DNA from 2 places in the Metabacillus dongyingensis genome. Region 1 is predicted to be linked to the other one. Evidence: riboswitches for the same ligand, from Rfam matches in the RefSeq annotation. Region 1 holds a riboswitch; the other holds the start of a gene.
What was found. Region 1 has a riboswitch for cobalamin ahead of K8L98_RS16735 (DUF4430 domain-containing protein). Riboswitches for the same ligand answer to the same signal wherever they lie in the genome.
Positions count from the first base shown of each region.

Region 2: it holds a riboswitch for cobalamin, as region 1 does, so the genes downstream of both, K8L98_RS13630 (FecCD family ABC transporter permease) here and K8L98_RS16735 (DUF4430 domain-containing protein) in region 1, are expected to answer to the same signal.

Region 1 is NZ_CP082944.1:3,391,858-3,397,590, forward strand. It holds gene K8L98_RS16715 (hypothetical protein) at 1-136, opposite strand, end outside; gene sigX (RNA polymerase sigma factor SigX) at 133-669, opposite strand; gene K8L98_RS16725 (cob(I)yrinic acid a,c-diamide adenosyltransferase) at 967-1,545, opposite strand; gene K8L98_RS16730 (ECF transporter S component) at 1,617-2,132, opposite strand; gene K8L98_RS16735 (DUF4430 domain-containing protein) at 2,147-2,566, opposite strand; cobalamin riboswitch at 2,732-2,933, opposite strand; gene K8L98_RS16740 (ATP-binding protein) at 3,022-4,827, opposite strand; gene K8L98_RS16745 (response regulator transcription factor) at 4,824-5,546, opposite strand.
Region 2 is NZ_CP082944.1:2,746,565-2,752,297, reverse strand. It holds gene K8L98_RS13645 (nitroreductase family protein) at 1-146, shown strand, start outside; gene K8L98_RS13640 (GHMP family kinase ATP-binding protein) at 317-1,183, shown strand; gene bluB (5,6-dimethylbenzimidazole synthase) at 1,278-1,934, shown strand; cobalamin riboswitch at 1,940-2,100, shown strand; gene K8L98_RS13630 (FecCD family ABC transporter permease) at 2,227-3,315, shown strand; gene K8L98_RS13625 (heme ABC transporter ATP-binding protein) at 3,318-4,100, shown strand; gene K8L98_RS13620 (ABC transporter substrate-binding protein) at 4,142-5,143, shown strand; gene K8L98_RS13615 (hypothetical protein) at 5,265-5,624, shown strand; gene yidC (membrane protein insertase YidC) at 5,573-5,733, shown strand, end outside.

The sequences.
Region 1 (5,733 bases):
CCCAGGGCTTTCTGTGTTTATATTCATTTTTCGGCAATCGGGCATAAATTTCGGCAGAAGTCCGTTTATCTTCAATCACCGGAAGCTTTTTTATGGCTTTTGCAATTTGTTCTTCATTCCAATTTGATTTGTTCATCCCTTTAAAATCCCCTCCTCCCTCACATTATGGTCTGCCAAATGTTTTTTTAATGCTTTTAATGCTCTGTGCTGTGTGGTCTTCACCTTACTCTCAGTAAAGCCAAGTGCAGCCGCAGTCTCAGCAATGGACAGCCCTTGAAGATAACGGAGAATGATGACAGAGCGCTGATCTACTGTACAGCTGTCAAGAGAACGGTAAATTCCCTGCAATTCTTCATTTTGAGCGGCAATTTCCTCAGGCAATGGCTGAACATCCTTTATTTGCTGCCGGTCCCAGTCAAATGTTTCAAGAATTCTTTGCTTCAATGTTTTTTGCTTTCTGAAAAAGTCAATGGCAACATGCCTTGCTATAGAAAAAATCCACGTTTTTTCACTGCTTCTGCCTTCAAAGCTGTCATAGGATTTTAAAATGCGGATATATACTTCCTGAACGAGGTCTTCAGCCTGCTCACGATTTTTTACCATATAAAATAAAAATTGAAAAATATCTCCATGATATTTTTCATAGATCCTCTGAAAGGCCTCTTCCATGAATGTACCTCCGATCACACCATTAGTCGATTTTGTTTTATAAAAAGTTACATATTATTCACTATATATCTGTTCAAGAAAAGTTCAAGCGCCCGTTTAGCTCAAGCATGACAGATAAGAATCCGCAAGAAAAGTCCGTTTGTGACTTTTTTGGCGGATTCGTTCTGACACGCATCTAGGCATCGGCGCCGGCTCCGAACGCAGATATCTTTATTATATAATCCACAGCCTTTTGACTTTTATAAATTCCTGAACGTATAAAAAGGAAGGTGCTCCCTTCCTTTATTTCCAGCTATTTTATGATTGTTTAGGCTTCGTAAATACGATTGCGCTTCTTTCGTATTCTACATCTTTAGAGCCAAGCCTCGCATTCGCGACTCTTGCAGCAGCAAAGAAGTAATCTGACAATCTATTCATATATGTTAATACGTGTTCATTAATCTCCGTCTGCTTCTGCAGGGAAACGATGCAGCGTTCAGCTCTTCTGGCTACTGTTCTTGCAATATGTATCGCGGATGCTGCTTGTGTGCCTCCGGGAAGGATAAATCGCTGCAGCGGAGGAGCTTCAGCAGAATAATGATCGATTCTTTCTTCTAAAAATGCAATCATTTCAGCTGTTGTTTTATAGGGATGCTTCTGTTTGCCATGTATAACCGCAAGATCACTGCCGCAATCAAACAGTTCATGCTGGATCTTTTCAAATTCATGATACAAGTCAATCAGTTTTTCTTCATGAAGCCACGTCATGGCAAGTCCGACAAATGAATTTACTTCATCAATTGTGCCGTATGCCTCGACTCTTAAGTCATCTTTGTCGACACGGCCGCCAATTATACTTGTTTTCCCTTTGTCGCCAGTTCTCGTATACAGATTCAATTTTAAGCAGCTCCTTTAGGGTTTAAAATAAAAAGAGCGAATCTAATCGCTCTTTTATTTTACCATTTTTCTTATTGCATTGTTATGCCATAATCCTTCTTATTCAAGTAATACTCAAACGTTTTTCGCATAACAGGATAAAGCAGAAGAAAGAAAATTCCATTTCCGATTGCATGTGCTGTATCAAAAGGCAAGCCTGCAAGGTAATAAGCTAAGCCATGGTCAGTTAATACAAACATATTCAGTGATACAACAAACCCGAAAAGATAACCCGACAATACAGAAATGGGTGTAAAGATGATCAGACGATTTGATTTCACAAATTTGCCTAAAAAACCTGATAATAACGCGAGTGTACCCCATGCGAGCATTTGCCAGATTGTCCATGTTCCCATTCCGAGCAGCAAATTGCTCAAGAAGCAGCCTAATACGGCTACAATCATGCCATTTACAGGACCAATTAGGATTGAAGTAATCAGAATAATCGCTGTCATTGGCTGGACGTTCGGAACAAATTGAAAGGCCATTCGCCCTACAACTGATAAAGCAATCAGCAGGGAAAGCAGACTGATTCTTCTAGTTGTCATAACGTGATCCAGGATTACTCATATTTTCTTAAATCGAACTCTACTTTATCTCCATCTTTCAGCTCGATTTCATTAGCACCAGTCATCGCATCTTCTCCATTTACGATTAAGTGCCAGTAGGTTTTATCCTTATCGCTTGCCATCATTCCATCAATTCCGCTGATGAACCCTCCAGCTTCTTCCACTTCAAAATTCGCTTTCATTGCATCCATCAGAGTCTGCCCTTCTTCAAAAGATACTTCTTTTGAATCAACTTTCTCTGCCATTTCGTTTTTAGTCAGTGTAACAACAGCTTTTGTCTCTTCTGCTTTTTCTCCATTTTCAGCGGCCTGCTCTGATCCCTGAGCTTCCTTCTTCGGCTCCTCTGCTGTATTTCCGCAAGCTGCAAGCAGCGCTAAAAATAAAACAGACAGTAAGCTTAAAAATTTATTCACAACTAATCTCTCCTTCATCTGTATGTAACTATTTGGTGAAACATGAAACCACAAAACAAAAAGCCCATCTGCAGATGGGCTTAATAAACGGCATAATAAGAAACAGATTGTATGCAATGAAACATAAATCCTGCCGTTTCTATGCTCAACCCCCGAAGAATACAAACAATGTAAGAGATTCCGGCAGGTCTACTGACTTTTGCTTCATTCTCCACTTGAACCTTCCCATATAATAAACAGCAAGAGAGCCATCTGATTATATAGTGGTTTAACCAAAGTTTCGTCGGCAAATACAGTTGCGGGGACAGTTCAGGCATTGCACCCGATTCCCTATTAAGCGTAAAGCACCTATATCTCAAAATATACGATTTTTAATTCAGTCTTATTTTACATAAAATGACTCAGGTCTTCAACAGTAATTTTATAAGGCGTTCCTTATGAAACAAGAATTTTCGTCACGTTCTATCAGAAAGATCGCTTTTTCGAGGCAAATAGAAGCTGAATGCTGTACCTTCATTTACCTTGCTGTGTACATTGATCGTGCCGGAATGGGCATCTACGATGTTTTTTGCAATCGCGAGGCCAAGTCCCGTGCCCGAACGGCCTCTCGTTCTTGCTTTATCTGCTTTATAAAACCGTTCAAAGACAAAAGGCAGATCTTCTTCTACAATACCTGTACCTGTGTCTTTTACATCTATTTTCATGCCGCCTGCAACGGTTTGAACATGAATTTCAACAGATCCCCCTTCAAGCGTATGCCTGATCGCATTATCAATAAGATTCGTCAAAACCTGCTCAATTTTATCGGGATCTAAAACAAACTCAGGGTCATCTATCGAAAATGAAGAGGTTAACGTAATTTTTTTGTCCCTTGCAAGTCCCTGGAATTTTCGGTTGATTTTTTCAATAAACTCATGAATCGAGATTCGTTCTAAATTCAGAGAAATGTGACCGGCTTCCATTCTTGCCAGGTCCAGTAAATCGTTAACAAGTCTTCCCATGCGCAGCGATTCATCGTAGATTACCTGTGCAATCTCCTTTTTCTCTTCTTCAGAGCTTGCAATGTCATCGACGATCGCTTCACTGTATCCCTGCAGCATGGCAATCGGCGTTCTCAGCTCATGACTTACATTGGCAATAAAATCCTTCCGCAGCTTATCCAGCCTTCTCTCTTCTGTCATATCTCTGAGAACAGCAACTGCACCCCGAACATATGACTGGTTATAGAGAGGGCTCATAACCATCACCCAGCTTCTGCCCTGCAGATTGACCTCGACTATGTGTTCTCTCTCTGTGCTGACAACTCTTTGAAATAATTCTTTTGCTACTGGAGGGATTTCCTCTCCCTCATTAATTTGCATTTTTTGTTCGTAGTACCAGGACTGAAGAAACCGTTCAGCAGGGGGATTGGTGACGAGAATCGTCCCGTCAATATTCAGCGTAATGACTCCATCTGCCATACTGCTTAAAATACTGGTTAAATGTTCTTTTTCCTGGTTGAGTGCATTGATATTGAATTTCAGCTGCCTGCCCATTTGATTAAACGCGACGGCAAGCTCGCCAATTTCGTCATGACTTAAAATCGGCACCTTCGTATCAAATTTTCCTCGTGTAAGCTCCTGCGTTACTTCCCGCATTTTTCTGAGCGGATAAGTGATTCTTGTTGATAGAAAGAATGCGAATATCGTTGTTAATACAATGGCAATACCTGCCGCAAGCAGAATATATTTTGTCGTATGCTTTGTTGTTTCATGAACAGCAAGCAGCGACTGCGACATAAACACTGCCCCGTTTTCTCCATTTTTCAGCTCATAGGGTACGCCGACGACCAGCACTTCCTCGTTATTATCCGAACTGATCTGCTGCTCAATGGAGAGTTGGGTGAGCTTGCTGACATTTTTTTGATCTGCAAATACTTTAGACAGCTCGCTGTCATTCTGAATATCCTCCATTTCAAAAACAGGGGTACTGTCAAATTTCTTTGGTGAAAACCAGTATTTGTTCTGATCTTCCACGATGATGATGCTTGTAAGCTCATCGGCCAGTTCCCATGAGATTGACCTCGCCAGTTCTTGATCTTCATGTTTTTCAAGAATAACAGAGATTTTGTTGGCTAATTGTGTAAGCTCCCGTTTGGCCTCGTCCACATGATAATTTTCAATGAATTCCAGAAGTAGCACAGTCAGAATTAATAAAACAAATGAAACGAGCAATAAAATGGTAAACCACAGTTTACCGACAACGCTTTTCCAAAACATCATTCACTGCCTACCTCAAATTTGTATCCAACTCCCCATACAGTCACAATCATGGCAGCTGCATCCGGTGATACCTTGCTCAGTTTTTCTCTCAGGCGTTTTACATGTGTATCAACTGTACGCAGATCACCAAAGAACTCGTATTGCCATACTTCTTTTAATAATTTCTCGCGGTCGTATACTTTGTCCGGTGTTTTTGCGAGGAAATAAAGCAGCTCATATTCTTTAGGAGTTAAACTGACCTCTTTGCCGTCTGCAAGCACCCGGTGTGCATCGTGATCAATAGAAAGATGCGGGAACACGATAACATTTTTAGCTTTCGTTTCTGTTTTCAGGAATGATGTTGTCGAAGAGCGTCTAAGAAGTGCTTTCACTCGCAGAACGACTTCTCTTGGACTGAAAGGCTTTACGATGTAATCATCTGTTCCGACTTCAAAGCCCTGAACCCTGTTTACCTCTTCACCTTTTGCCGTAAGCATAATGATCGGAGTGGCTTTTTTCAGGCGCAGCTGTCTGCAAACTTCAATCCCATCGAGTCCGGGCATCATTAAATCAAGCAGGATTAAGTCATATTCTGCAGACAATGCCATTTCAAGAGCATCACTGCCGTTGTCAGCTTCTTCAATTTGATAGTTTTCTCTTTCTAAATACATTTTCAAAAGTCTTCTGATTCTGTCTTCATCGTCAACGACCAGGATTTTATAGTTCATGTTGTTTTCCATCTTGCTTCTCCTCCTTCAAGTACCCAATACGATTATCTTACCAAAAAACCTTCACTTTATATGAGTGAAGGCTCTCTTGATAAAAAAAGTACAAGCAACCGTTTAGCTTCTGCAGGAAAATCCGGGTTTGACTTTTCCTGCAGATTTGTGCTGGGGCGATGGACCTGCATACCAATGCGAAAAACTT
Region 2 (5,733 bases), 650 kb from region 1:
ATAAACGGATGTATCAGTTCATTGGTGCGCCTGAGAATAAGAAGATAATAGGGAATATATTTATTGGGTATCCAGATGAAGAGGCTTTAAAGAAGATGAAGACTTCCGCAAGAACATCCTTTGAAGAAAAAACGGTTTGGTTATAGAAAGAAGAGACAATTTTAAGGAAGAACCAACAGGCTGAACCCAATTCTACAATAAGGCAGTCTCTTGTTAGGGAGAAAATAGAGCAAAACCTCCCATCTATTTAAGCGATGTAGATATGTATTTTTGTATCCTTTAATAGTTTGGCTGATGGGAAAAAGGGGTTTTTGGCATGAAGGTGGGAATAGGAAGGTGCAATGGTACGTTTGGCGAACTTGTTCAAGGCGTTTTATGTGAACGCCCATTTTTAATATCGCTGCCTATACCAATTTTAAAGAGCAACGCTGTTTTTATTCCTCATAACAAGATGGGTGAGATTACTGGATCACTCTCAAATACAAAAGCGGTAGAGGCATGCAAAAAGGTGTTTCAATGGTTTGATTTAAAAGGCGGAGGGCATTTGGAGGTTAACTCGAATATTCCGAGGGGTAAAGGATTGGCCAGTAGTTCAGCTGATGTTGTTGCGGCAATGAAGGCTGTTGCGGATAGTTATTCCATACCCTTGTCAGAAGAGGTCATCTCACGGATTTCCAGTGAGATTGAGCCTACTGATGGTGTTATGTATAAAGAGGTGGTTGCATACGACTACATTCATGGACAATTAATAGAGACGCTAGGTCCTTTACCATCCTTCGTTTTGATCGGAATGGATTTAGGAGGAACAATTAATACGCTTGAATTTAACAGACAGCCCAAACGATATAGCAAGGAGGATCAAGCCGTTTTCTCAAAGGCATATGATTTGGTTAAATTAGGAATAGAATTTCAGGATTTGTCTTTTGTTTGTCAAGCAGCGACACTAAGCGCCAGTATAAACCAAAAAATATTGCCAAAACGTTATTTTAGTGAATTTAAAAGCTTTGCTTTAAAGTACGATGGAGGACTTATCATCGCTCACAGCGGCACTGTTCTAGGGGTTTTATTGAATCCGTCTTTTGAGAATATTGGCGAAATTGCAGAAACAATTTCTAAACGTATTATCCAGTTGAGCAATCAGCCTAACATGAAACCTTTCTATTATTTTCATAGATCAGACTGATTAGACTGACTTAATAATTGACAATGAAGTTTTGCGGGATTCCGGAAAATGTAAGATAGTGAAAACTTTTTAGAAAATAGAGGAGAGAAATTTTATGTTTTCTAAAGAAGAAAAAGAATCTGTTTATAAAGTGATTTACAAGAGAAGAGATATTCGAAGCTTTCTGTCTGTCCCTATTTCTAAAGATATTATACATAGAATATTAAACGCTGCTCACCATGCACCTTCAGTTGGATTTATGCAGCCTTGGAATTTCATAATCATTTCATCTGAAAAAATAAAAGAAAAATTAGCTTGGGCAGCAGACAAGGAAAGACGAGCATTAGCTATTCATTATGATGGAGAAAGAGAAACAAGATTTCTTGGTTTAAAAGTAGAAGGTATAAAAGAAGCTCCAATCACAATATGTGTAACTTGCGACCCAGCAAGAGGAGGTTCACATGTATTAGGGAGAAATTCAATTCCTGAAACAGATATTCTTTCAACAGCCTGTGCCATTCAAAATATGTGGCTGGCAGCTTGTGCTGAAGGGCTTGCCTTAGGGTGGGTAAGTTTTTATAAAAAGAATGATATTCGTGACATTTTAGATATCCCTCTTCATATAGATCCTATCGCTCTTCTATCTATTGGTTATACGGATGAATATCCGGAGAAACCTATTTTAGAATTAGCTAATTGGGAAAAAAGGCATCCTTTAGAACAGCTTATCTATGAAAATAAATGGGGGGAAAACAAACATCAGGGTGATTGAAACAATAATTATTTAGAAGTGAAGGTGTCCTAAGGTGGACTTAATAGGGAAATGTGGTGTGAATCCAGAACTTCCCCGCGCACTGTTAAATGGTTTTATTTTATAGGAAGTGCTTAAAGCAGGGTGATGCATAAGTCAGGAGATCTGCCTTTATTATTACTGCGGGAATGGAGAGAGTGCTTTTAAGTGTATCCTTTTTCTCGTTTTAGTTTAAGTTCGCTCATGGTTTAGGTGGGCGTTTTTTATTTGTCTTAATTTCTGCATTTCGAATCAGAGGAGCGTTTTTTGAAGAATGGAGTTGATTTCTATTAATAGTCATAAGCAGGAAGCCATTGGGGGTTACAAACATATAAGCATTGTTATGCTCTTAGTCATTGCTCTTATCACAGTAGTAACGATTGCAGTGATGGTTGGTCCTGTTTCAATTCATCCGGCAACATTTTGGAAAATCATAGCTTATAAAATTCCAATTTTACAAGAATGGATTCCTGTCACATGGTCTAAAGCAGAAGAGAATATCATTTGGAACATTCGTTTTCCAAGAGTGATATTAGGAGTAATTGTAGGCGCCGGGTTAACTATCGCTGGTACAACAATACAAGCTTTGGTTCGGAATTCGTTAGCGGATCCCTATATACTAGGAGTTTCATCGGGTGCATCTGTTGGGGCTACACTAGTCATTATCTTTGGTGCGTTTTCAATGTTTGGACAATATGCATTATCACTTGCTGCATTTTTAGGCTCGCTTCTTTCAGTTGTTCTGGTTTTTCTACTGTCGCAAGTCGGGGGAAGAATTTCAACTGAACGTCTCCTATTAGCTGGAATTTCAGTTTCTATGATTCTATCTGCATTTACAAGCTTCATCGTCATTTCTGCACCTCGTCAAGAAGGGATAAGGGATGCGTTGTTTTGGATGATGGGAAGCTTGGCAGGAGCAAACTGGAAGCACATACCTATACCTTTTGTAATAACAGTTATTGTTTTTATTTTCATTTGGAGCCAGTATCGCTATATGAATTTGCTCTTAATGGGGGAAGAGGCAGCTGTTACTTTAGGGTTGAACGTAGAAGTATTTCGAAAAATATTAATTTTAGTTACTGCACTACTAACAGGGGTTTTAGTTGCTGTCAGTGGAGCCATTGGTTTTATCGGATTAATGATTCCTCATATTGTTCGTCTCATCCTTGGATCTGACCATAAAATGCATATCCCCATCAGTGCTTTAATGGGGTCTGTATTTCTTGTGATGGCTGATTTATTTGCAAGACTTATCATTGCTCCCGAGGAAATGCCAATTGGGATCGTAACAGCTCTTTGCGGTGCTCCATTTTTTATTTGGCTTTTACGCAAGAGTTCATATTCATTTGGAGGAGGGGGCTAAGCATGGATGTTTCAATAAAAGATATTTCAGCTTCTATTGGAAAACGAAAAGTACTTAAAGAAGTTAATCTGAATATTCATTCTGGTGAAGTAGCAGGTATTATTGGTCCAAACGGAAGCGGTAAATCCACTTTATTAAAAAATATGTCTCGTGTGATAAGACCAGATGCTGGTGTTATCACTCTTTCAGGTGAATATATAGATAAAATGTCTTCCCGTAAGTTATCACAGCACCTCGCTATTGTCAGTCAGGAATCACCTGTCACATTTGATTTCACAGTAAGAGAAATTGTATTGATGGGCCGTTCCCCTCACAAAGGCTTTCTTAAAGCAGATACAAAACATGATGAAGACATTATAGACCTGGCCTTAGAAAAGGTTGGAATGCAGGAATTCAAACAGCGGAGTTTTTCTTCATTATCTGGCGGTGAAAAACAACGGGTCATGATTGCAAGAGCTCTTGCACAAGAAGCCAAGGTACTCTTACTTGATGAACCAACCAATCATTTAGATGTACATCATCAAATACAAATTATGGATTTAGTTCAGAAGCTGAAAAACATTACTGTTATTGCAGCATTACATGATTTAAATCTAGCTGCTTATTACTGTGATCGTATATTTGTTATGCACCAAGGAGAAATTGCAGCTTACGGCTCCCCAGAAGAAGTACTGACAAAACAATTATTAAAGGAAATCTTCAGAGTTAATGCAGATATCAATATACATCCATTAACAAAAAAGACACATATTACTTTTTTGTCGGAGAGTCTTTTATATGACTAGATTTCAGAAAAAACATTGTTATAGGAAAAGGAGAGGAAAAAATGAAATTTAAAATAGATAAAATACGAATGGGATTAATGGTTTGTATGCTTCTTTTTATTTCTGGCTGCAATCAACAAACGGAAGTGATCGGAGAACAAGAGAACACCGATATAGCACAAGAAGAAACTGAAAATGAAGTTATAGAAATTAATAATCTGGATCGTAAAATTCAGTTTAGAGAAGCTCCAAAAAGAGCTGTAAGTTTAAATCAGCATATTACTGAAATTATGCTGGCACTTGGACTCGAAGATTCAATGGCAGGAACTGCATATTTAGATGATGAAATTTTACCGGAGCTGAAGGAAAAATACGAAAAGGTTCCTATCCTTGCTGATGAATATCCGAGTCAGGAAGTTTTATTAAAAGCAGAACCTGATTTTGTATATGCAGGCTGGGAAAGTGCATATAAAGAAGAAGCGGTTGGTTCTATAGAGGAACTAGAGAGTTTTGGTATTAAAGCATATCTTCATGAATCGTCAAATATAGTAGCACCTACCATGGATGATGTATTTTCTGACATCAGCAATATAGGAAAAATCTTTCGAGTGGAAGACAGAGCTGAAGAATTAATCACTGCCATTAAGACCGATATGAACGATATCGAAACGAAATTAGGCAACATCGAAGATCCAGTTAACGTATTTGTTTATGATAGCGGTGAAAAAGAGCCATTTACTTCTGCTCAAAACTTTTTAAATAATATTATCACTCTTGCTGGGGGACACAATATTTTTAGCGATATTGAAAAAGGCTGGGCAAGCGTAACTTGGGAAGAGGTTGTGAAACGAAATCCTGAAGTGATTGTCATTATGGACTATGGAAATACGACAGTGGAACAAAAGAAAGCTTATTTGTTAGCACATCCTGCTCTTCAAGATGTATCAGCTATCAAAAACAAGCGTTTTGTGGTTCTTCCGCTAACTGCAGGTGCAGAGGGAATTCGCGGCCCTCAAGCACTTAATACATTAGCAAGGGCATTTTATCCTGAGAAATTTGAGTAAAAAAGGGAGTAAATGATTGTTGGATAATAAACAATGTGGCGTGCCATGGTATTGTCATCCTCTTTCTTTTTCCTATTTATAAGTATATACTGAGAGTATGAAAAGGAGGTGAATGCAGCAGATGATCTTAGAATTTACACATGATTTGGCGCCATATTTATCGCTGTTAAGCTTATTCTTTACTGTAGCAGCCATGTTTGCTTTCGGCTACTTGCTGAATCAATCATTAAAGAAGCATCCTTCTTTAAAGGCGGTCATGAAAAAAGAGCAGGAGAATCAATTTTCCCCGCAGCGGATGCAAAATGAAACAAATGCTATTTCACTTTGGATTACCATGCAAATGAGGCAGTATGATTCAGGTGATGATGTACCATCTACTATCTTTCTTGGAAGTTTAGCTCAAAATGGAAAACACCAAGGAGGATTTAAATGGAAAAGAAAGCTGCATTCATTTCACGGAAAACATTACTCATACTGTTAGGAATTACACTGCTGATTTTACTGAGCGGCTGCCAGCAGGCAAATGGAAACATTCAGGATATTACAGGCCAGACACCTGGTTTTTTTAATCACTATTTTGTGTATCCCTT